Regions from separate parts of the Cupriavidus sp. TMH.W2 genome, predicted to be linked through region 1. Evidence: predicted binding sites of a transcription regulator. Region 1 holds the regulator's gene; the other holds the start of a gene.
What was found. The regulator FNR, encoded in region 1, switches genes on or off when oxygen is low (the NO sensors DNR and NnrR bind a similar motif). The targets are predictions, from matches to a motif close to TTGATNNNNATCAA.
Positions count from the first base shown of each region.

Region 2: ACREYQ_RS01145 (Kdo hydroxylase family protein) is a predicted target of FNR. The motif match lies at 7,454-7,467, and genes of this name have one in related genera.

Region 1 is NZ_CP193792.1:2,114,165-2,125,667, forward strand. Features, by position in the region: gene rimP (ribosome maturation factor RimP) at 1-287, opposite strand, end outside; gene rluB (23S rRNA pseudouridine(2605) synthase RluB) at 589-2,517, opposite strand; gene scpB (SMC-Scp complex subunit ScpB) at 2,523-3,323, opposite strand; gene ACREYQ_RS09725 (sulfite exporter TauE/SafE family protein) at 3,914-4,672, opposite strand; gene fnr (fumarate/nitrate reduction transcriptional regulator Fnr) at 4,751-5,476, shown strand; gene ACREYQ_RS09735 (hypothetical protein) at 5,495-5,740, opposite strand; gene ACREYQ_RS09740 (hypothetical protein) at 5,737-5,946, opposite strand; gene ccoG (cytochrome c oxidase accessory protein CcoG) at 5,990-7,462, opposite strand; gene ccoP (cytochrome-c oxidase, cbb3-type subunit III) at 7,512-8,429, opposite strand; gene ACREYQ_RS09755 (cbb3-type cytochrome oxidase subunit 3) at 8,432-8,596, opposite strand; gene ccoO (cytochrome-c oxidase, cbb3-type subunit II) at 8,600-9,262, opposite strand; gene ccoN (cytochrome-c oxidase, cbb3-type subunit I) at 9,281-10,729, opposite strand; gene ccoS (cbb3-type cytochrome oxidase assembly protein CcoS) at 11,039-11,185, opposite strand; gene ACREYQ_RS09775 (heavy metal translocating P-type ATPase) at 11,188-11,503, opposite strand, start outside.
Region 2 is NZ_CP193792.1:234,156-245,658, forward strand. Features, by position in the region: gene ACREYQ_RS01105 (exodeoxyribonuclease III) at 1-113, opposite strand, end outside; gene pyrE (orotate phosphoribosyltransferase) at 141-827, shown strand; gene ACREYQ_RS01115 (DUF3734 domain-containing protein) at 927-2,234, shown strand; gene ACREYQ_RS01120 (polyphosphate kinase 2 family protein) at 2,267-3,076, opposite strand; gene dapF (diaminopimelate epimerase) at 3,185-4,051, opposite strand; gene ACREYQ_RS01130 (lipid A biosynthesis lauroyl acyltransferase) at 4,104-4,997, opposite strand; gene ACREYQ_RS01135 (lysophospholipid acyltransferase family protein) at 4,994-5,881, opposite strand; gene metK (methionine adenosyltransferase) at 6,215-7,378, shown strand; gene ACREYQ_RS01145 (Kdo hydroxylase family protein) at 7,581-8,525, shown strand; gene ACREYQ_RS01150 (GMC family oxidoreductase) at 8,724-10,403, shown strand; gene ACREYQ_RS01155 (acyl-CoA dehydrogenase family protein) at 10,419-11,503, opposite strand, start outside.

The sequences.
Region 1 (11,503 bases):
CGCAGCGTCACGCGCGCCTCCTCGCCGGCAAAGCGGATGAAGTCGGCCAGCTTCTTCAGCGGCCGGTCCAGTCCGGGTGACGAGACCTCGAGGCGCTCGTAGTCGACGTTCTCGACGGTGAACACGTGGGTGAGCTGGCGGCTCACCTTTTCACAATCCTCGATGGCAATGCCGGTTTCAGGCTGATCGATATAGACACGCAGCAATCCGGCCGGGGCACGCTCGAGCTCGACCAGCTCATATCCCATGCCGCCAAGGGTGGTTTCGATCAAATCTGCCAGATGCACTGTTATCCCGAGTAATGGCCATCAACACCGTGGCAGGCAAACCCGCCGGTGCCGTCCGGGACGACCCTGCTGCAGCCCTGCCTGTCCGCCACCCCTCCGCCCCAGCGGAGAGAACCGAAAAACGGGCGAACCAAAAAAAAATGGGCGCAATGCCCATCATTCGCCCATCCTCGACGAGGATGGCTTTTTGAATAGACTTGAATTATACGCGGATTATGTCGAAAAGGCAAAAGCCAGACATTTCCGCACACTGCATGCGGCGCCGGCGGGCGTTCTACCCGCCGTGCGCCGCAATCAGCGCTTATCGGTTGCCACCGCGGTTGCCACCGCGATTGCCGCCACCACCGCCTCCGCCGCTGCGCGGGGAACGGTTACCGCCCGGCTTCGCCGCCTTCGGCATCACATTGCCGTTGGCTTCGCCACCGCCGCGGCGCGGCTTGCCCTGGCCCTGGCCCTGGCCGCCCTGACCGCGCATGCCACCCATGCCACCCATGCCACCCATGCCACCCACGCCACCCATGCCAGCGCCACCACCGCGGCCCTGGCGCGCGCCGGTACCGCGCCCGCCGCCCAGGTTGGCCGCGTGCGAGGTCAGCAACGTCGGACCATGGCTGATATAGCCCATCGACGTCTTCATCGGATCCGGCTGGCTGCTGCGGCCACCCCCGCTGCCACCGCCGCGGGCACCGCCCTGGTCGAAGCGCGGCAGGCCGTCCATGCCGGTGTGCATCGGCATGCCGGCAATCGCAGCTTCGGTACGCTGCTTGCGTCCGCCCACCTTGGTGGCGCCCTTGGGGGCTTGCTCGCCCTTGCCCGGCACCTTCAGGCCGACACCGGCCATCAGCGCCTTGACATCATTCGGCTCCACTTCCTGCCAGCGGCCGCGCTTGAGGCCCCGCGGCAGCAGGAACTGGCCGTAGCGCGTGCGGATCAGGCGCGACACGGTCAGCCCGACCGCCTCGAACATGCGGCGCACTTCACGGTTGCGGCCTTCGGTCAGGGCCACGTGGTACCACTGGTTGACACCTTCGCCACCGCCATCGGCAATGCGCAGGAAGTTGGCCTCGCCGTCATCGAGCTTGATGCCGTGCAGCAGGCGCTGGCGGTCGGCTTCGGCCAGCTCGCCCAGCGTGCGCACCGCGTACTCGCGCTCCACGCCGTAGCGCGGGTGCATGAAGCGGTTGGCAATGTCACCCGACGTGGTGAAGATCAGCAGGCCTTCGGTATTGAAGTCCAGGCGCCCCACCGCGACCCACTTGCCGGTCTTGATGCGCGGCAGGCTGTCGAACACGGTCGGACGGCCTTCCGGATCGGACTGGCTGACGATTTCGCCGGCGGGCTTGTGGTACAGCAGCACGCGCGGCGGCTTGGTCGACACCTTGCGGTGGATCAGCTTGCCGTTCACGCGGACCTGGTCGGCCGGCAGGATGCGCTGGCCGATGTGCGCCGGCAGCCCGTTGACCGAGACCCGGCCCTGCAGGATCAGCTCTTCCATCTCGCGGCGCGAGCCCAGCCCGCCCTCGGCCAGCACCTTGTGCAGCTTGGGCGCGTCGTCGTCGGCCGACAGCTCGCGCACCGGCTTGGCCTTGGTGCGCGGGATGACGGTGTCTTCGCTGTCGTACTGCTCTGAGATCACGAAGCGGAACAGGTCTTCGCTGCTCGCCGCGGTCTTTTCACCGCCGCCCTGGCCGGGGCCCTTGCGCGGCGCCTGCGGCTTGCCGCCCTCCTTGCGGCGACCCTGCTGGCGCGCGCCGGCGCCCTGGCCCTCGCCAGGCGTTGCCGGCTTGCCGGCGCGCTGGCCCGGCTTGCGCTTGCGGCTGGGCTGCTCGGGCTTGTCGGTGCCTTCGGCCCTGGCCGCGCGGTCCACCTTGTCTGCCTTGCTGTTGCCCTGGCCGCCCTGGCTACCCTGGCCGCCCTCGCCCTGACCCGCCTTGCGCTTGCCGCGGCCACGCTGGCCACCGCGCCCGCCGCCAGCCGCCTGTGCGGCGCCCGGCTCACCGGCATCGCCCTGGCCGCCGATGCCGGCGCCTTCGGCGCCCTCGGCACGGTCCTGCGCCGCCTGACGGCGCGATGCCACCAGGTTCCTCAGCCCGCGGCGCAGCCCCTTGCGGCGGGGCGCGGCTTCGCTGCCCGATCCGGGTTCTGCGGCGCCGGTGTCGGCGGATGCGCCCGCATGGCGGGTGTCTTGCTCAACGGAATCAGACAAGATATTCACTATCGGATGTTGCATGTTGTTCAGTTCGGCACGCGCTCGTCGTGCTCGCTCGGGTGCGGCGGGTTGCCGTCGTCGGGCAGTTCGCCCCGCGCCCCGTCCGGATTGGGTGCGGCTGGTTCGGTGAAATCGTTCGAATCAGCCTCGGCAGCCGCCGGTTGCAGCGGCTGCACATCGAAGCCATTGGCGCCTTCGTCGGCCGGTGTGGCCGGCTCGGCATAGGCCTCTTCGTCGGCGCTGGCAGGCTTGTTCGCCGCCAGGTCTTCAAAATTGATCGCCTGCTGCTCCAACAAGGCGGCCTGCGCCTGCGCCTGGGCGTCTTCCAGCGGCGGCAGTTCATCCAGCGTGCGCAGGCCAAGGTCGTCCAGGAACGCCTTGGTGGTGGCATACAGCGCGGGCCGGCCGGGCACGTCGCGATGGCCGATTACCTCGATCCAGCTGCGGTCCTCCAGCTTCTTGATCACTTCCGTGCTGACGGTCACGCCCCGGATTTCCTCGATATCGCCCCGGGTCACCGGCTGGCGGTAAGCAATGATCGCCAGGGTCTCCATGACGGCGCGCGAATATTTTGGCGGTTTTTCCGGATTCAGGCGGTCGAGGTATTCCCGCATTTCCGGCCGGCTCTGGAAGCGCCAGCCGCTGGCCAGCGCCACCAGTTCCACGCCGCGCGGCCGCCAGTCCTGGCGCAGTTCCTCGAGCAGCACGCGGATGGTGTCTGCGCCGACGTCATCGTCAAACAGTCGCCGCAGATCATTGACGCGCAACGGTTCCTGCGCGCAGATCAGCGCCGTCTCGAGGACGACCTTCGCCTCTTGGGTATTCATGTTGATGGTGTGCAGCCTGTCTTTGCACCTGCTCCCGGACGGATCCGGGGCACCGGAGATTTTGGATACAGCGGTGCGAAAGCCACCGCCATCTCATTGCGCAGCGAGCCGGATACCTGCTGTATCCAAGCCGTGCACTTCCCTTTCTTTGCATCGAGTTGCCGGGTCGTTCCGGCAGGAGATCGTCCGCATGCCGTCATGGACCGGCCAGCGAACCTCTTGCGTCGCGCATCCGCACACAACGGACGTCGCTGTCAGCGAACTGAACGCCTCGGACGCAAGAAAAAACGGGTATCGGGAGCTAGGCCGGCATCTACAACACCACCGTGCCAGCCGGACTTTTGAACCAGATCTTTTGAACCGGATGGACCGCGGGGGCGGGACGGGCATCGAAAACCTTCCGCTTCCCTTGTCCTGGGCACGCCTTCTGGTAGGAAGGCCGCCTGGCGCTGCTCGCCGCTGCTTACCGCGGCCTGTCTGACTTCGCGCGATACCGCAATGTTGGCGATTGTATGGCATTCCCGCCTCTGCCTGCAACCATCATCCGTTGTCCACGCGGCGCCAACGCCTCAGAACAGTCCCAGACAGCATCAAAACACCAGACAGAACCCCTGCCCGGCCAGCGAATGTGGCAGCAGCACCGCTCGCGCAATACCCAGGCCGCCAAACGCCATCACCGCGAGGCCCGCCCCAAGCCGCACGGCGGGACGCCTCGCCAGCAGCCGCAAATAGCCCGACAGCCCCGACAAGACCAGCAGATTCGGCAGCGTGCCGAGCCCGAAAACCCCCATGACCAGCGCCCCGGAACCCGCGTTGCCCGCCAGCAGCGCCAGTGTCAGCGCGCCATAGACCATGCCGCAGGGGACCAGGCCCCAGGCCAGCCCAACGCCATAGCGCCGCGCCAGCCCGCCGCGCACCCGCACGGAGGCTGGCATGCCGCCGGCCAGGCGGCCGAGCCGTCGCGCCGCGGCAGCACTGCAGCGCGCTGCCAGCCGCTCCAGCCAGTTCACGGTAAAGGTACTGCCGCGCAGCAGGCGCCAGCCCGACCACAGCAGCATCAGGCTGCCCGCGCCGAACAGCCAGCGCTGCACCGGCAGATAATCCTGCTTCCATGCCGAGGCGCCGGCGGCACCCAGCGCCGCACCCAGCAGCATATAGGTCGAAATCCTGCCCATGTGCATCACCAGCAACTCGCCCAGCCAGGCAGCGCGGCTGCGCACCAGGCTGACTGTCGCAGGCATCCCGCGCCGCTGTTCCACGGCGAGGGCCACGCCACCGCACATCGCGGCACAGTGGACACCGCCCAGCAAAGCCAGCAGGAAAACGCTGATCAGCACCCCAAATGTCAATTCTGTCTCCCTGCCGGATCACATCGCACGTTAAAATGTATCAATCGCGCCCTCGCTGCCATTTCTAGCAGGTTCCAATTGCTCACCTCCATTCCCATTACCGAGATGTCGCCCCGTTGCTCCACTTGTGCGATGGGGCAGCTGTGCCTTCCGGTTGGCATGTCGCAGCAAGACCTCGCTAAGATGGACACGCTGGTGCAAGAGCGCATTCGCGTGCACAAGGGTGAAACCCTGTACCGCATGGGCGATCCGCTCACCGCCGTCTATGCCATCCGCTTCGGCACGCTCAAGACCCACGTCACCACCGAAGACGGCCGCTCGCAGATTACCGGTTTCCATCTGCCCGGTGAAATCGTCGGGCTCGACGGACTCGGCGAGATGCAGCATGCCTCCGATGCCGCCGCGCTGGAAGATACCGAGGTGTGCGTGGTCCGCATGAAGGATCTGCAATCCCTGTCATCAGACCTGCCGTCGCTGCAGCAGCAGTTCCTGCGCCTGATGGGCAAGGAGATCACGCAAGATCAGCTCATGCTGGTCACGCTGGGTTCGATGCGCGCCGAGGAACGCCTCGCCGCCTTCCTGATCAACCTGTCGGAGCGGCTGTCGGCGCGCGGGTATTCGGCGTCCGAGTTCGTGATGCGCATGAGCCGCGAAGAAATCGGCAGCTACCTCGGGTTGAAGCTGGAAACCGTCAGCCGCCTGTTCTCCCGCTTTGCCGAAGCGGGCCTGATCCAGATCCGCCAGCGCCACGTCAAGCTGGTCGACATCGACGGCATCAAGCAACTCTACAGCCGCACTTGCTGAGCCGCCGCCGCGCCGGCCTCATTCCAGTTCATCGGTATCGGCCAACCGCGTCGGCATGGTGTAGAGCGTCAGCCCGCTCGACAGCGCGCAGAACACCCAGGCCAGCAGGAAGCCGACAGTGTAGACCGACTCGCGCGACGATTCGATCGGATGGCCGAAGAACTTCAGGTCACCGGGATCAACGACTGAAAAGACCGTCGCGGTCGCAAAGCCGGCCATCAGGAACCCCGGCCAAAGTACCCACATCAGCCAGCGCAACTTCATGGCTGCCTCGCTGTGCCAGGCTTTGACGGCGTGGCCCCGGCCTTCTCCACCACCAGGCCATGGCGCGTCGCGCCCCCCACAGGCATGTCGGGATGCGTTGACGCCAGCCAGATCGTCACGCCGCACGCCACCATGGCCGCCAGCGGACCGCTCATCAGCAGCCACGGCCACGGTTCCTTCCACCACGGATTGCCTTGCTGACTCATCTTGCCCCCTTCGTCTTGGCGACTACGTCCGAGTCCCCTGGCTTCACAAATCGCGCGGCACGATAAAACTGGTGGATTGCCGGATTTCGGCATGCCCCCGCTCCGTGCCTTCGCTCGTTACTGTCACGCTGATCTTGTGCGTGCCCTGCGCCGCGGCCTCGATCGGCACGCGGATGCGGACCGGCAGCAACCGGTTGGAGGTCGGCGCCAGCGATTCGGCTTGCTTGTCGTACTCCACCGTCAGGTTCTTCAGTTCGTCGCTGTCGGCGCTCACCCGGATCCGCATCGGCGCTTCGGTCGTGTTGATCAGCTGCAGGCGATAGACATTCTCGATCCAGCGCCCTTCCACTTCCCGGCCAAGCGCACCACGGTCGCGGATGATGTCGACCTTCAGCGGTGTGCGCAGCGCGATCGACGCCAGGAACCCGGCCAGCAGCGCGACCCAGATCACTGAATAGATGATCACGCGCGGACGCAGCAGCCGCTTGCGCGACGCCACGGCGGACAGGCCCTTGCGCATCGCGTTCTCCGACGTGTACCGGATCAGGCCGCGCGGGTAGTCCAGCTTGTCCATCACCTGGTTGCAGGCGTCAATACACGCGCCGCAGCCAATGCATTCATACTGCAGGCCATCGCGGATATCGATGCCCGTCGGGCACACCTGCACGCAGATGCTGCAGTTGACGCAATCGCCCAGGCCCGCCTTGCGGTGGTCGGTCTTGCGCGAGCGGCTGCCGCGCGGCTCGCCGCGGCCGACGTCGTAGGTCACCACATAGGTATCGCGGTCCACCATCACGCTCTGGAAACGCGCATACGGGCACATGTACTTGCATACCTGCTCGCGCATGAAGCCCGCGTTGCCCCAGGTGGCGAACGCATAGAACAGCATCCAGAACGCCTGCCACGGCCCCAGCGACAGGGCCAGCACCTCGCCGCCCAGTTCGCGGATCGGGGCGAAGTAGCCGATGAAGGTAAAGCCGGTCCAGAGCGCGATCAGCACCCACAGCAAGTGCTTGGTCGCCTTGATACGGAATTTGCGCAGGCTCCACGGATCGCCGTCGAGCCGGATGCGCGCGATGCGGTCACCTTCGACCCGACGCTCGATCCACATGAAGATCTCGGTGTAGACCGTCTGCGGACACGCGTAGCCGCAGAACAGCCGCCCCGCTATCGCCGTGAACAGGAACAGCGCCAGCGCGGAGATGACCAGCAGCACCGCCAGGTAGATGACGTCCTGCGGCCACAGCACCAGCCCGAAGATATAGAACTTGCGCTCGCCAAGGTCGAACAGCACGGCCTGGCGGCCATTCCATTGGAGCCAGGGCGTGCCGTAGTAGATCAGCTGGGTCAGGATCACCATCCAGACCCGCCAGCTGGAGAAGGCACCCTTCACCGAGCGCGGATAGATCTTGCGGCGGACCTCGTAAAGGGTTTCGTCAGAGGTCTCGCCCGGCGCAGCGGCCGACCGTTGCAGATCGGCCGCCCGGGCCATTTCTTCGGTCCCGGTGGCATTCATGGGCATGCTCTCCCGCGAGCCGCCAGCGCCCGCTCACATGAGTCGTCGGTCATTGCCCGGCTCCGCCCCCGGTATTGGACAAACCCCAGACATAGGCGGTCAGCATGCGGATGCGTTCGGGCGTCAGGATTTCCTCATGCGCCGGCATATGGTTGTTATGGCCCTTCAGGATGGCATCGACGATGCTGGCTTCCGAGCTGCCATAGAGCCAGACGTTGTCCGACAGGTTCGGTGCCCCGATCGCCTGATTGCCCTTGCCGCCGGAGCCGTGGCAGGCCACGCAGGTCGTCTTGAAGGTGCCCTCGCCGCGCGACGCGCGGATCGGATCCGACGACAGCCCGGACAGCGAGCGCACGTACTGCGCCACGTCGCCCGCCTGCTTGCCATCGATGGTCGCGGCGAACGACGGCATCACGCCGTTGCGGCCCTTGGTGATGGTCTGCTGGATCGTTTCCGGCTCGCCGCCATACAGCCAGTCATTGTCGGTCAGGTTCGGGAAGCCGCGGCTGCCGCGCGCGTCCGAGCCATGGCACTGCGCGCAGTAGTTCAGGAACAGGCGCTGGCCGATCTCGCGCGCCTGCGGGTCCGCCGCAACCTGATTGACGTCCATCTTCAGGTACTTGGCGTAGATCTCGTTCTGCATCTGCTCCTGCGTCGCGCGGTGCGCGGCCAGTTCGCCCTGCGTGGAGAACTTCAGCACGCCGGCATATGAACCGAGGCCCGGATACAGCACCAGGTAGACCAGGCTGAAGATGCAGGCCAGCAGGAACATCCACATCCACCAGCGCGGCAGCGGGTTGTTCAGCTCGCGCAGGTCGCCGTCCCAGACGTGCCCGGTATCTTCGGTGCCACCGGCAGTCTTGGCGACCTTGCGTTGCGAGAACAGCAGCCACACGCACCAGACGATGCCGATGAGCGCGATGGCGGCAATGTAGTAACTCCAGAATTCGGAAATGAAATCGCTCATGGCTAGGTGTTCCGGCTCGATGTTGTCGTGGTTTCGTCAGGCAGCGCGAACGGCAGCATGGCGGATTCCCGGTTGGCGGCCTGCCGGCCGGCGGACCAGGCCCACCAGCAGATCCCCAGGAAGACGACCATCGACACGACGGTCGCCATGGCAGTGATCATGGCCATGGCTTACTCCTTGGGTGCCGCGGCCGCTGCGGCATCCACGCGGACGTTGCGGCGGTTGGTGCCCAGGCCTTGCAGGTAGGCAACCAGCGCGTCCTCTTCGGTCTTGCCCTTGAGCGCTTCCGGTGCCTTGGCGATCTCGGCGTCGGTGTACGGCACGCCCAGCCGGACCAGCGCGCGCATGCGGGCCTGGATATCGTTGGCGGGCAGCTCGGCCTTCTCCAGCCACGGGTACGACGGCATCACCGATTCCGGCACCACGTCGCGCGGATTGCGCAGGTGAATGCGCTGCCAGTCATCCGAGTAGCGCCCGCCCACGCGGGCCAGGTCGGGACCGGTACGCTTGGAGCCCCACAGGAACGGGTGGTCGTAGACTGACTCGCCCGCCGTGGAGAAATGGCCATAGCGCTCGGTCTCGGCCTGCAGCGTGCGAACCTGCTGCGAGTGGCAGCCGACGCAGCCTTCGCGGATATAGATATCGCGCCCCATCAGCCGCAGCGGCGAATACGGCGTGATGCCCGGATCCGGCTCGGTGGTGGAGTGCTGGAAGAACAGCGGCACGATCTGGACCAGACCCGCAATGCTGACCACGAGGATCGTGCAGATGATCAGCCAGCCGATGTTCTTCTCCAGCGTTTCATGGGAAAAGAAGCGTTGTTTGTCGGACATCTTTCTATCCTGGATTGATCAGTGGGCAGCGGCAGGGATGCTGGCCGGGATCGGCGCATCCAAGGCCGGCTTGCCGACAATGGTCTTGACCATGTTGTAGGCCATCAGCAGCATGCCGGACAGGAAGCACATGCCACCCAGCAGGCGAATCAGGTAGAACGGGTACTTGGCCTTGACCGCTTCGACGAAGGCATAGGTCAGCGTGCCGTCAGGCTGCGTGGCGCGCCACATCAGGCCTTCCATCACCCCGGCAATCCACATCGACGCGATATACAGCACCACGCCGATGGTCGCGATCCAGAAATGCCACTCGATCAGGCGGACGCTGTACATCTGCTTCTCGCCAAATAGCCGCGGGATCAGGTAGTAGAGCGAGCCGATCGAGATCATCGCGACCCAGCCCAGCGCGCCCGAGTGCACGTGGCCAATGGTCCAGTCGGTGTAGTGCGAGAGCGCGTTGACGGTCTTGATCGACATCATCGAGCCCTCGAACGTGGCCATGCCGTAGAACGACAGCGCCACCACCAGGAACTTCAGGATCGGGTCGGTGCGCAGCTTGTGCCAGGCACCCGAGAGCGTCATGATGCCGTTGATCATGCCGCCCCAGGACGGCGCCAGCAGGATCAGCGAGAACACCATGCCGAGCGACTGCGCCCAGTCGGGCAGCGCGGTGTACTGCAGGTGGTGCGGGCCGGCCCACATATAGGTGAAGTTCAGCGCCCAGAAGTGGACGATGGACAGGCGGTAGGAGTAGATCGGGCGCTCGGCCTGCTTGGGGATGAAGTAGTACATCATCCCCAGGAAGCTGGTGGTCAGGAAGAAGCCCACGGCGTTATGGCCGTACCACCACTGGATCATCGCGTCCTGCACGCCGGCATAGGCCGAATAGGACTTCCACATCGACACCGGCATCTCGATGTTGTTGACGATGTGCAGCAGCGCGATGGTCAGGATGTAGGCGCCGAAGAACCAGTTGGCGACATAGATATGCCGGGTCTTGCGCTTGACGATGGTGCCGAAGAACACGATCGCGTAGGCCACCCAGACCGCGGTGATCAGCAGGTCGATGGGCCATTCAAGCTCGGCATACTCCTTGGAGCTGGTAATGCCCAGCGGCAGCGTGATGGCGGCCGCGACGATGACCAGTTGCCAGCCCCAGAACGTGAACGCGGCGAGCGGGCCGCAGAACAGGCGGGCCTGGCAGGTGCGCTGGACCACGTAGTAGGAGGTCGCGAACAGCGCGCTGCCGCCGAAGGCGAAGATCACCGCATTGGTATGCAGCGGGCGCAGCCGGCCGAACGACAGCCAGGGCGTGTTGAAGTTGAGTTCGGGCCAGATCAGCTGTGCTGCCAGCAGCACGCCGACGGCCATGCCGACGATCCCCCAGACTACCGTCATGACAGCAAACTGTCTTACGACGCCGTAATTGAAGGTGTCGACGCGTGAAGACGCGGCAGTGACATCCATTCAGACCCCCAAAGCTTAGAGAAGAGAAAAAACCTACTGACAGCGTGACTTTAGGAAAACTGTGCCGCGGGCGCGTTGATCTTTATCAAGTCGCTCCGGGCACGCGTTGAACCTGGGCGCAAGGCCCCCGGTCGGAGGCAAATGCCGTTCAGTTAAGGCCTCAAGCCCTACCGTCATTCCCGCGCAGGCGGGAATCCAGCGTCTTTCACGTCCCCTTCGGGGATGAAGTCACTGGGTTCCCGCCTGCGCGGGAACGACAGTCGCCAACTGAACGGCATTACCGGTCGGAGGCCCGCTTTTGCCGCGGATTCAGGGCTTGTCGTTGTCCAGCAGGATCGATTCGGCGGGCCGGTCCAGGTCGTCGTACTGCCCGGCATGAAGGGCCCACCACAGCGCGCCTGCGATGACCACAACGAGCACCAGGCTCATCGGCACCAGCAGGTAAAGCGTTTCCATTGTCAGACTCCCTTGTGGCGCGGCTTGCCTGCGCGCAGCAGGCGCCAGGCATTGGCGACCACCAGCAACGACGACAGCGACATGCCGACGCCGGCCATCCATGCCGTGACCAACCCTGTCGCCGCCAGCGGAATGGCGACCACGTTGTAGAAGAAGGCCCAGCCCAGGTTCTGGCGCACCACGCGGCGCGTCTGGCGCGACATTGCGAGCGCGGTGGCGATCTCGGCCACACCGCCATGCGTCAGCACCGCATCCGCGCCGGCCTGGGCCAGCGGCGCGCCGCTGCCGATGGCAATCGACACCTGCGCTTGCGCCAGC
Region 2 (11,503 bases), 1.9 Mb from region 1:
TTCAGTTCCTGCACGCAGACCATGTCTGCGTCCTGCTTGCCCATCCAGTCGAAAAAGCCCTTCTTCGACGCGGAGCGGATGCCGTTGAGGTTGGCGCTGATAATCCGTAACATTCGGGGAAATTTTGAATTCAGAGAGAAATGATGACGCAGCAGAATCCGCCCGCGGGTACCGATCTCAGCCAGACCTTTATCCGCTTTGCGCTCGATGCCGGCGTGCTGTCGTTTGGCGAGTTCGTCACCAAGGCCGGCCGCAAATCGCCGTACTTCTTCAACGCCGGCCTGTTCAACCAGGGTGCGATGCTGGGCCAGGTGGCGCAATTCTATGCCAAAACCCTGCTGGCCTCGGGCGTGCAGTTCGACGTGCTGTTCGGACCGGCCTACAAGGGCATCACGCTGGCGTCGGCCACCGCGGTGGCGCTGGCGGGCATGGGACGTGACGTCGGCTTCGCCTACAACCGCAAGGAAGCCAAGGATCACGGCGAAGGCGGCACCCTGGTCGGGGCGAAGCTACAGGGCAAGGTGGTCATCATCGACGACGTGATTTCCGCCGGCACCTCGGTGCGCGAATCGGTGAACATGATCCGCGCCGCCGGCGCCGAGCCGGCCGCGGTGCTGATCGCGCTCGACCGCATGGAAAAGAGCGGCACCGCCGAGCAGGTCGGCACGCATTCCGCCGTGCAGGACGTGCAGCGCGAATTCGGCATCCCGGTGATCGCGATCGCCAGCCTGAAGGACCTGCTGGCCTACCTCGATGCCTCGCAGGACCCGGCTCTGGGCGCTTCGCGCGAGGCCGTGGCGGCCTATCGTCAGCGCTACGGCGTCTGAAACCGTTAAGGACGGCGGGCGCTGCCGGCCAGCGCCCATTCCACAATTTCGGCGTGCAGCGGACGGACGGCTGAGTTGCAGACGGGGAGGAAGCGCGGCGTGGCGGAAAAAGAGCGGCAGGAACGGGCAGGGCGGCAGGCGGCAACGCCATCCACAACCGCGGAATCGGCGGGCAACGGCGAGTCGCTGGCCGAGCGCGGCGCGCAGGCGCACCCGCGCAAGCCGGTGCGCCAGGCCGCCAAGGCCCCGGACCGGCCGGCGCACGAGGCCTATGCCGTGCGCGCGCTGGTGCTGCAGGGCGGGGGCGCACTTGGCGCCTACCAGGCCGGCGTGTACCAGGGCCTCGCTGAAGGCGGCATCTACCCGAACTGGGTCGCGGGCATCTCCATCGGCGCGCTGAACGCGGCCATCATTGCAGGCAATCCGCCGCAACGCCGGGTGGAGCAGCTGCGGGCGTTCTGGGAGTACATCTGCGCGCAGCCGTGGCTGCCAAGCCCGTCGTACACCTGGTTTGCCGACCATGCCGAAAGCTGGCCCGAGCCAATGCGGATCTGGTTCGATGGCCTGTATGCGGCGCGCGCGATGTTCGAAGGCCAGCGCGGCTTCTTCCAGCCGCGCAGCTGGCTGGAGCTGATGGCGCGTCACGAAGACCCGACCCGCGCCAGTTTCTACGACACCACGCCGCTGAAGGCGACGCTGGAGCGCTTTGCCGACTTCGACCTGATCAACCACCGTCCCGACCTGATGCGCGTCTCGGTGGGGGCGGTCAATGTGCGCACCGGCAATTTCGCGTACTTCGACAATACCCGCGACAAGCTCTGCCCCGAGCATTTCATGGCCTCGGGCGCGCTGCCGCCGGGGTTTGCGGCGGTGGAAATCGATGGCGAGTACTACTGGGACGGCGGGCTGGTGTCGAACACGCCGCTGGCCGAGGTGCTGACGGCGCAGCCGCGGCGCGATGCGCTGATCTTCCAGGTCGACCTGTGGAGCGCGCGCGGCAAGCTGCCGCACAACCTGGTCGACGTGGCCGAGCGCCAGAAGGACATCCAGTATTCCAGCCGCACGCGGGCCATCACCGACTACATGCGCGAGCAGCAGAACCTGCGCCGCATGCTCAACGAGGTGATGGCGCTGGTGCCGCCGTCAAAGCGCGACAACGACTGGTACCGCCGCGCGGCTGAGCAATCGTGCGATGCGCGCCGCAACGTGATCCAGCTGATCTACCGCGACAAGTCGTTCGAGAACCTGGCCAAGGACTATCAGTTCGGCCCGCTGACCATGCATGAGCACTGGACCAGCGGTCTGGAAGATATCCGCCGGACCCTGCGCCATCCGCAGTGGCTGGCCATGCCCAGCCTCGAGCACCCCTTCGTCACGCACGACGTGCACCGCGGCAATGGGGGCTGAGGGCGGCTGAGTGCGGCCGAGGCGCGCGGAACTCAGTCGACCCTGAGCTTGGCCAGTTCCGGCCGCGCCGGCGGATAGGCCGGCTTCAGATCCGCGAAGACCCTGGTCAGGATCTCGGCCACCATCAGGTTGCGGTGCGTCTTGGAATCGGCCGGCACCACGTACCACGGGCATTCGGGCGTGCTGGTCGCCATGATGGCGGCCTCGTAGGCATCCGCGTAGGCCTTCCAGTGCTTGCGCTCGGTCAGGTCGGTGGTGTCGAATTTCCAGTGCTTCTGCGGGTCCGCCAGGCGCGCTTCAAGCCGCGCCTTCTGCTCATCGCGGGAAATGTGCAGGAAGCACTTGACGATGGTGGTGCCGGTCTCGGTCAACATGGCCTCGAAGTCCCGGATCTGGCGCAAGCGCCGCTCGCATTCGGCGGCGTCGATCCAGTCGTGCACGCGCGTGATCAGCACGTCTTCATAGTGGCTGCGGTTGAAGACCACGATCTCGCCCGCCTTCGGCACCTGCAGGTGGACGCGCCACAGGTAGTCGCGTGCCAGTTCCTCCGGCGACGGGGCCTTGAAGCCGACCACGCGGATGCCCAGCGGATCGAAGCTGCGGAACACGCTGCGCACGGTGCCATCCTTGCCGCTGGTATCCATGCCCTGCAGCACCACCAGCAGCTTGCGGCGGTGCTCGGCATAGAAGATGTCCTGCTGCGCGTCCAGGGCGTTGCTCAGCTCGACGATGCGGGCAAGGTCTTCCTCTTTCTTGCCGCAGGACAGCGGCTTGCTGCCCGGGTCGAAGCCGGCAAGGCGGAATTGCTTGCCCGAGGTGATGCGGAAATCGTCCAGCGGCATGGGCGCTCCAATCGGTCTGACCTGCAGGATCAAGGGAATGGGCGCCCCCGCCAGGGCTCCGTTGCAACGGAGGCGGGGAGTGCGGAAAGGGGCGCGCAGCCCCTATGGTCAGGCCGGCAGGGCTGCCAGGTCAATGCTGCCTTCGAACACGGTGGTGGCCGGGCCGGTCATGCGCACCGGTTCAGCGGCGCCGTCCCAGGCAATGTTCAGCTCGCCGCCATGGGTGTGGACCCGCACCGGAGAGTCCAGCAGGCCGCGCCGGATGCCGGCCACCACGGCCGCGCAGGCGCCGGTGCCGCAGGCCAGGGTCTCGCCGGCGCCGCGCTCGTAGACGCGCAGGCGAATGGCGTGGCGGTCTTCGATCTGCATGAAGCCGGCGTTGACGCGGTTCGGGAAGGCGGGGTGGTATTCCACCACCGGGCCGTCCTGCAGGACCGGGAAGTTCTCCACGTCGGCCACCACCTGCACCGCGTGCGGGTTGCCCATCGACACCGCCGAGATCCATTCGGTGCGGCCGTTCACCTCCAGGCCGTACAGCGTGTCGGCGCCCTCGGTGCGGGTCGGCAGGCCCTGCGCGCGGAACGGCACGCGCGCCGGTTCCAGCTCGGGCGCGCCCATGTCCACCGTGACCTGGCCATCGTCCTGCAGCGTCAGCGTGATCACGCCGTTCATCACCTCCACGCGCACCGAGCGCTTGTCGGTCATGCCCTTGTCCGTGACAAAGCGCACGAAGCAGCGTGCGCCGTTGCCGCAGTGCTCCACCTCGCTGCCGTCGGCATTGACGATGCGGTAGCGGAAGTCGACGTCCGGTCGGCTCGGTTTCTCGACGATCAGGATCTGGTCTGCGCCCACGCCGAAATGCCGGCTGGCAAGGGCACGCCACTGCGCCGGGGTCAGGTCGATCTGCTGGTGGATGCCGTCGAGCACGACAAAGTCGTTGCCCGCGCCGTGCATCTTGGTGAACTGGAGTTTCATGGTGGCGATTGTAGCTGCGGCGCGCCGGACGCGCTGGACCTGCCTGGCGCGCTCAGTAGATCGCGGGCTCGCCCGGCATGCGGTTCTTGAAGCGCTTGTGCACCCAGTAGTACTCGGGCACGCGCGGGCGGATGCAGTCCTCGAAAAAGGCATTCATGCGGCGCGTGTCTTCCGTCACGCTCGCGCCCGGGTAGTGCTCCCAGGCCGGCAGCACGCGCAGCACATAGCCCTGGTAGTCGGGCAGCATTTCGGTGTAGATCGGCACCACCCTGGCCCCGGTCAGCCGCGCCAGCCGCGATACCGACGTCAGCGTCAGCGCCTGCGCGCCGAAGAACGGCACGAACTCCGAATCGCGCTCGCCGAAGTCCATGTCGGCGATCAGCTGCATCGCCTCGCCCTTCTTCAGGCCGCGCAGGATGTCGCGCGCGCTGTCGTTGCGCGAGATCATGTTGGCGCCGAAACGCCCGCGGGCGTGCTTGAGGAAGCCGTCGAAGAGGGCGTTCTTCTGTGTGGTGTAGAGCGAGGCGCCGGAGCGGCCGACATGCTCGCGCAGGTGGATGGTGAGGCGGATCGCGCCGGCTTCCACGCCCGACAGGTGCAGCGTCACCAGGATATGCGGGGTGCCATCCAGTGCCACCAGGTCGGCCTGGTCGTCGATCTGCACCCAGCGGCGCATCTGTGCCTCGCTGCCGGTCCAGAAGATGCCGCGCTCGGCAAAGCTGCGGAACAGGATGCGGAAGCTCTGGCGCGACAGCGCGTCGATCTCGGCCTCGGTGCGCTCCGGGAAGCACAGGCGCAAGTTGGCCTGCACCACGCGGCGCCGCTCGCTGGGCAAACGGTACAGCAGGCCGCCCAGCGCCTCGCCGAAGCGCGCGACGAAGGGGTACGGCAGTTTGCCCAGCACCGTCAGCAGGCCGATGCCGAGCCACGTGAACATACGGCTCATGAAATCGATTGATCAGTGGCCGGCTCGGTATCGTTGCCCGGGGTGCCTGCTCCGGCGGGTTGCTTGTAGCGGTTGTAGCCCCACAGGTACTGGGTGGGGGACAGGCTTACCAGTTCCTCGATGGTCCGGTTGATGGCCGCCGCGGCGGTGGCAGGATCGTCCGGCAGCATGCCGCCGCCGTTGATCACGCGCAGGTGGCCGCGATAGCCGGCGCCGCGCGGCAGGCGCTCGGCAAAGACCGCCACCACCGGCGCGCCGGTCAGCTGCTGCAGCCGGTGCACCAGCGCCATGGTATAGGCGGGCTTGCCGAAGAACGGCGCCCAGCTGCCTTCGCCGCCGCTGGGCACCTGGTCGGGCAGGATGCCCACCGCCTGGCCGCGCTTGAGCGCCTTCACCAGCATGCGCACGCCGCGCGGCGTGGCCGGCGCCATATGCATATTGGGGCGGGTGCGCATTTTCTCGATCCACTCGCGCAGCCAGGGCTGGTGCGGCGGCTTGAACAGCGCGGTGACCGGGCGATGCAGTGCGTGGGATTGCGGCAGCACTTCAAAGCAGCCCAGGTGCGGGGTCAGGATGATGATGCCCTTGCCGCGCGCCTGCAGCTTCCCGAGCTCTGGCCACAGGTAGTCGTCAAAGCCGTAGAGCTTCGCGCCGATCCTGCTGCGGCTCCAGAAGTAGGGCATCTCGATGATCATGCGCCCGGTCGAGCGGGCGGCTTCGTCGATCATCGCCTCCGTGGCATCAGGGAACGCCAGGCGGAAGTTGTCCCGCAGGCGCTGGCCATAGCGGCCCGGCAGACGTGCGATCAGCAGGCCGAGGGCGCCGCCCACGGCTTGCAGCAGCCGCAGGGGGAAACGGGAGATCAGCCAGAACAAAAAGGTCATCAGGCGCGAAAAACAGGTCTGTCGCGGGTCCGTGCCGGGAACAGACGCGCAAGGAGGCGTTTTTTTCGATGGAGGCATTCAGTTCCGCACGCCGCGTGCCGTCAACAGGGACCAGCACGGGCACAGCGCCCCGGCGTGCCGGCAAGTGTTGTACCGCGCCATTGGCGCGCTGCAACGAAGCCGGCAGGCGCGTATAATAGCGTGTATCGCCGAGTTAACTGACAACTTGCGGGGCGATGCGGCTCAAACCGGGCTGCCTGAAATACCGCTAAAGCGTCGCCGCCATGAACCCGAACAGGCTGGCACGCAATAGCCAACCTGGAGAATAAGTTCGTGGCAAACGACTTCCTTTTTACTTCGGAATCCGTCTCCGAAGGCCATCCCGACAAGGTCGCCGACCAGATTTCCGACGCCGTCCTGGACGCCATCCTGGCGCAGGACAAGTATGCGCGTGTGGCAGCTGAGACGCTTTGCAACACCGGTCTGGTGGTGCTGGCCGGGGAAATCACCACGACCGCCAATGTCGACTATATCCAGATCGCGCGCGACACCATCAAGCGCATCGGATACGACAACACCGAATACGGCATCGACTACAAGGGCTGCGCCGTGCTGGTGGCCTATGACAAGCAGTCGCCCGACATCGCCCAGGGCGTGGACCGCGCCTCAGACGACTACCTGAACCAGGGTGCCGGCGACCAGGGCCTGATGTTCGGCTATGCCTGCGACGAGACCCCGGAACTGATGCCGTTCCCGATCTATTACGCCCACCGCCTGGTCGAGCGCCAGTCGCTGCTGCGCCGCGACGGCCGCCTGCCCTGGCTGCGCCCGGACGCCAAGTCGCAGGTTACGGTGCGTTATGTCGACGGCAAGCCGCACAGCGTTGACACCGTGGTGCTGTCGACCCAGCATTCGCCCGACATCACCCAGGCCCAGATCCGCGAAGCCGTGATCGAGGAGATCATCAAACCGGTGCTGCCGGCCGGGATGCTCAAGGAAACCAAGTACCTGGTGAACCCGACCGGGCGCTTCGTGATCGGCGGCCCGCAGGGCGACTGCGGCCTGACCGGGCGCAAGATCATCGTCGACACCTACGGCGGCGCCTCGCCCCACGGCGGCGGCGCGTTCTCGGGCAAGGACCCGTCCAAGGTCGACCGCTCGGCCGCCTACGCCGCGCGCTACGTGGCCAAGAACGTGGTGGCTTCGGGCCTGGCGCGCCAGTGCCAGGTGCAGGTCAGCTATGCCATCGGCGTGGCCCGCCCGATCAACGTGACGGTCTACACCGAAGGCACCGGCAAGATTCCCGACGCCAAGATCGCCGAACTGGTGCAGGAGCATTTCGACCTGCGCCCGAAGGGCATCGTGCAGATGCTGGACCTGCTGCGCCCGATCTACGAGAAGACCGCCGCCTACGGCCATTTCGGCCGCGAAGAGCCGGAGTTCTCGTGGGAAGCCACCGACAAGGCGGCCGCCCTGCGTGCCGCGGCCGGCCTGTAAGCGCCACCCGGGCCAGCAGCACTGACGGCAAGCCCCGCCGGCCCGCAAGGGCCCGCGGGGTTTTTTCACGCCGGTTTGATCCTGGTCCAGTCGCCGCGTGACGCCGGCGCCACGGCTGGCGGCAGGGAGTAAAATCCCGCCATTCCCAGCCGCCACGCCGGCGGCCGACCCCAAACACTGGTGACCGTTTCCAGAGGATGCCATGTCCGAAGCGCCTGTCCTTGCCCCGTCGACCTCAATTCAGCCGCACGCTGCCGCCGGTCAGCTCAACCTGATCCGTCCGCAGCCTTATACCGAGTGGGCCCCCCAGGTCACGGCGGAAGAGCGCGCCACGCTGCGCCGCGAGCTGGAGCAGGGCGCCGTGCTGTACTTCCCGAACCTGAATTTCCGCTTCCAGCCGGGCGAAGAGCGCTTCCTGGACAGTCGCTATTCGGACGGCAAGTCCAAGAACATCAACCTGCGCGCCGACGACACCGCGGTGCGCGGTGCGCAGGGCAGCCCGCAGGACCTGGCGGACCTGTACACGCTGATCCGCCGCTACGCCGACAACAGCGAGGCGCTGGTGAGCACGCTGTTCCCGGAATATACCCCGCACATGACGCGCGCCGGCACGTCGCTGCGGCCCAGCGAGATCGCCGGGCGCCCGGTCAGCTGGCGCAAGGACGACACCCGCCTGCACGTGGACTCGTTCCCGTCCAACCCGATGCTGGGCAAGCGCCTGTTGCGCGTGTTCCACAATATCGACCCGGCCGCGCCGCGCGTGTGGCGCGTGGGCGAGCCGTTCGGCGATTTTGCGCGGAAGTTCGTGCCCAAGACCCATGGCATGTGGCCGGGGCAGGCGTCGCTGATGAAGCTGCTGCATATCACCAAGCGCAAGCGCTCGGAATACGACCACCGCATGCTGCAGCTGCATGACCTGGCCAAGGCCGACCTGGACTACCAGGCCAACGTGCCGCAGCAGGAATTCCAGTTCCCGCCCGGCTCGACCTGGATCGTCTTCAGCGACCAGCTGCTGCACGCAGCCATGCGCGGGCGCGCGATGATGGAGCAGACCATCTACCTGGCGCCGCAGGCGATTTCCGACCACACCCACTCGCCCGAGGCAGTGCTGTCGCGCATGCTCGGGCGGCCGATGCTGGTTTCCTGATCAGCGCAGAAGCTATCCAAGCCCGCCTGCCCGTGGCCGGCGGCTCGCGCACGTCCCTTGCCGCCGTCCTTCTCCACCCCTGCGGCTAACGTCTACACTGAATCTCACGGCTTGCCATCCGCTGGACGGACAAGGGCGGGCGCACCGGCGCAGCCCGGCTCACGCATGCGCGCCGCCTGCGGACTCGCGGGGAGACAGATGGAAACCACCTATGACTACGTCATCGTCGGTGCGGGCTCGGCGGGCTGTGCGCTGGCGGGGCGGCTTGCCGACAGCGGCGACGACGCCATCGCGCTGGTCGAGGCCGGGCACCACGATCACCATGTGCTGGTACGCACACCCGCCGGGATGGCCGCGATGCTGCCGCGTGCCGGGGCCCGCAACTATGGCTTCCAGACGGTGCCGCAGCCGGGCCTGAACGGCCGCCGCGGCTACCAGCCGCGCGGGCGCGGGCTGGGCGGCAGTTCTTCGATCAACGCCATGATCTACACCCGCGGCCGGCCCGCCGACTACGACGCCTGGGCCGACGCCGGCTGCGACGGCTGGGCGTGGGACGACGTGCTGCCTTATTTCCGCCGCGCGGAATGCAATGAGCGCCTGGCGGGCAGCGACGAGGATCCGCTGCATGGCGGAAATGGTCCGCTCCATGTCTGCGGCCTGCGCACCCCCAACCCCTTTGCCGAACGCTTTATCGAGGCCGCGCACCAGGCGGGCTTTCCGCGCAACGAAGACTTCAACGGCGAAGAGCAGGAGGGCGTGGGCTGGTACCAGGTCACGCAGCACGCGGGCGAGCGCTGGAATGCCGCGCGCGCCTACCTGCACGGCGGCAATGCGCGCGACCGCGCCTGCAACGGCGGCCGCGCGCGGCTGCACGTGCTGACCGATACGCAGGCGCTGCGCATCGTCTTCGAAGGCCGCCACGCCGCCGGTGTGCTGGTGGTGCGGGACGGCCGCCAGCAGCTGCTGCGCGCGCGCCGCGACGTGATCGTGTGCGCGGGCACGTTCGGCTCGCCGCAGCTGCTGATGGTTTCGGGGGTCGGCCCCGCCGCGCAGTTGCGCGAACACGGTATCGGCGTGGTGCACGACTTGCCCGGCGTGGGCGCCAACCTGCAGGACCATCTAGACATCGTGCTGCACAAGCGCACCGCCGTGCCCGAGCTGTTCGGGGTGTCGTTCGGCGGCCTGGCGCGGCTGGTGTCCGAAATGCTGCGCTACCGGCGCGAGCGCACCGGTATGCTGTCGAGCAACTTTGCCGAGGCGGGCGGCTTCCTGCGCAGCCGGCCGGAGCTGCCCGAGCCTGACCTGCAGCTGCATTTTGTGGTCGGGATGGCAGACGACCACATGCGCCGGCTGAACTTCGGCCACGGCTATGGATGCCATGTCTGCCTGCTGCGCCCGCGCAGCCGTGGCGAGGTGCGGCTGGCCTCGGCCGATATCGGGCGTGTGCCGCTGATCGATCCGAAGTACCTGAGCGATGGCCGCGACCTGGACGATCTGGTGGCCGGTGTGCGCATCGTGCGCAGCATCCTGTCGCAGCCGCAACTGGCATGCTTTGGCGGGCGCGAGCTCTATTCGGCCGGCCTGCGCGCCGACGGCAGCGACGATGCCGCCGTGCGCGAGCTGATCCGCGAGCACGCCGATACCATCTATGACCCGGTCGGCACCTGCCGCATGGGCATGGATGCGATGGCGGTGGTGGACCCGCAGCTGCGCGTGCGCGGCGTGGAGGGCTTGCGCGTGGTCGACGCGTCAGTGATGCCAACCCTGATCGGCGGCAACACCAATGCACCCGCGATCATGATCGGCGAGCGCGCGCACGACCTGATCCGCTATGCGCCGCGCGTGATGCTGCGGGTGCTGGAATCGATGGAGGCTTGACGGGAGGTGTGAGCCCTAGCCTTCGAAGCCGCGCGAGAACACCCGCTTGAGCACATCGGCATCCGCATCCAGCGTGCCGAAGACGCGCCCATGCTGCCGCCCCAGCCGGCTGGCGACGAACAGCTCCGCACTCTCGGTATCGGCATGCGCCAGCATCAGCGCGGCCTGCGCGGTCAGCACCAGTCCCTGCGCAAAGCGGCGCGCGTTGGCTTCCAGCAGTTCGGGGGGCTCGCGCAGCAATGCCTGCAGCGAGGCCAGTTCCGCGCGCACCGCGGGATGGCCGCCGGCGCGGCGCGACAGGTCCTGCAGCAAGCGTGCGGCATCGTCCGGATTGCGCTGGATCGCGCGCAGCACGTCCAGGCACATGATGTTGCCCGAGCCTTCCCAGATCGAATTGACCGGCGCCTCGCGGTACAGCCGCGCCATCGGGCCTTCTTCGACGTAGCCGTTGCCGCCCCAGACTTCCATCGCTTCGCCGGTGGCTTCCAGCGTGCGCTTGCAGACCCAGAACTTGGCCGCGGGCGTGACCACGCGCTTCCAGGCCGCCGCGAGCGGATCGTCCTCGGCATGCTCGAAGGCGTGGCCCAGTTCCATCATCAGCAGCGTGGCCGCTTCGGATTCCAGCGCCAGGTCGGCCAGCACATTGCGCATCAGTGGCTGGTCGGCCAGCAGGCGCCCGAAGGCGCTGCGGTGGCGCGTATGGTGCAGCGCCTGCACGAAGGCCGCGCGCAGGATCGCGGCGCTGCCGATCACGCAGTCGAGCCGGGTGCTGGTGGCCATCTCGATGATGGTGGGGATGCCGCGGCCTTCCTCGCCGATCAGGATGCCGGTGGCATCGCGGAACTCGACCTCGCTGCTGGCGTTGGAGCGGTTGCCGAGCTTGTCCTTCAGGCGCTGGATCTGCACTGCGTTCCTGCTGCCGTCGTCGCGAAAGCGCGGCACGAAGAAGCACGACAGCGGGCCGTCTTCGGCGCCCATGCGCGCGACCACCAGGTGCGCATCGCACATCGGCGCGGAGAAGAACCACTTGTGGCCGGTCAGCGCATATTCCGCGCCGCGGCCTTCGCCGCGCACCGCGCGCGCCACGGTGGTGTTGGCGC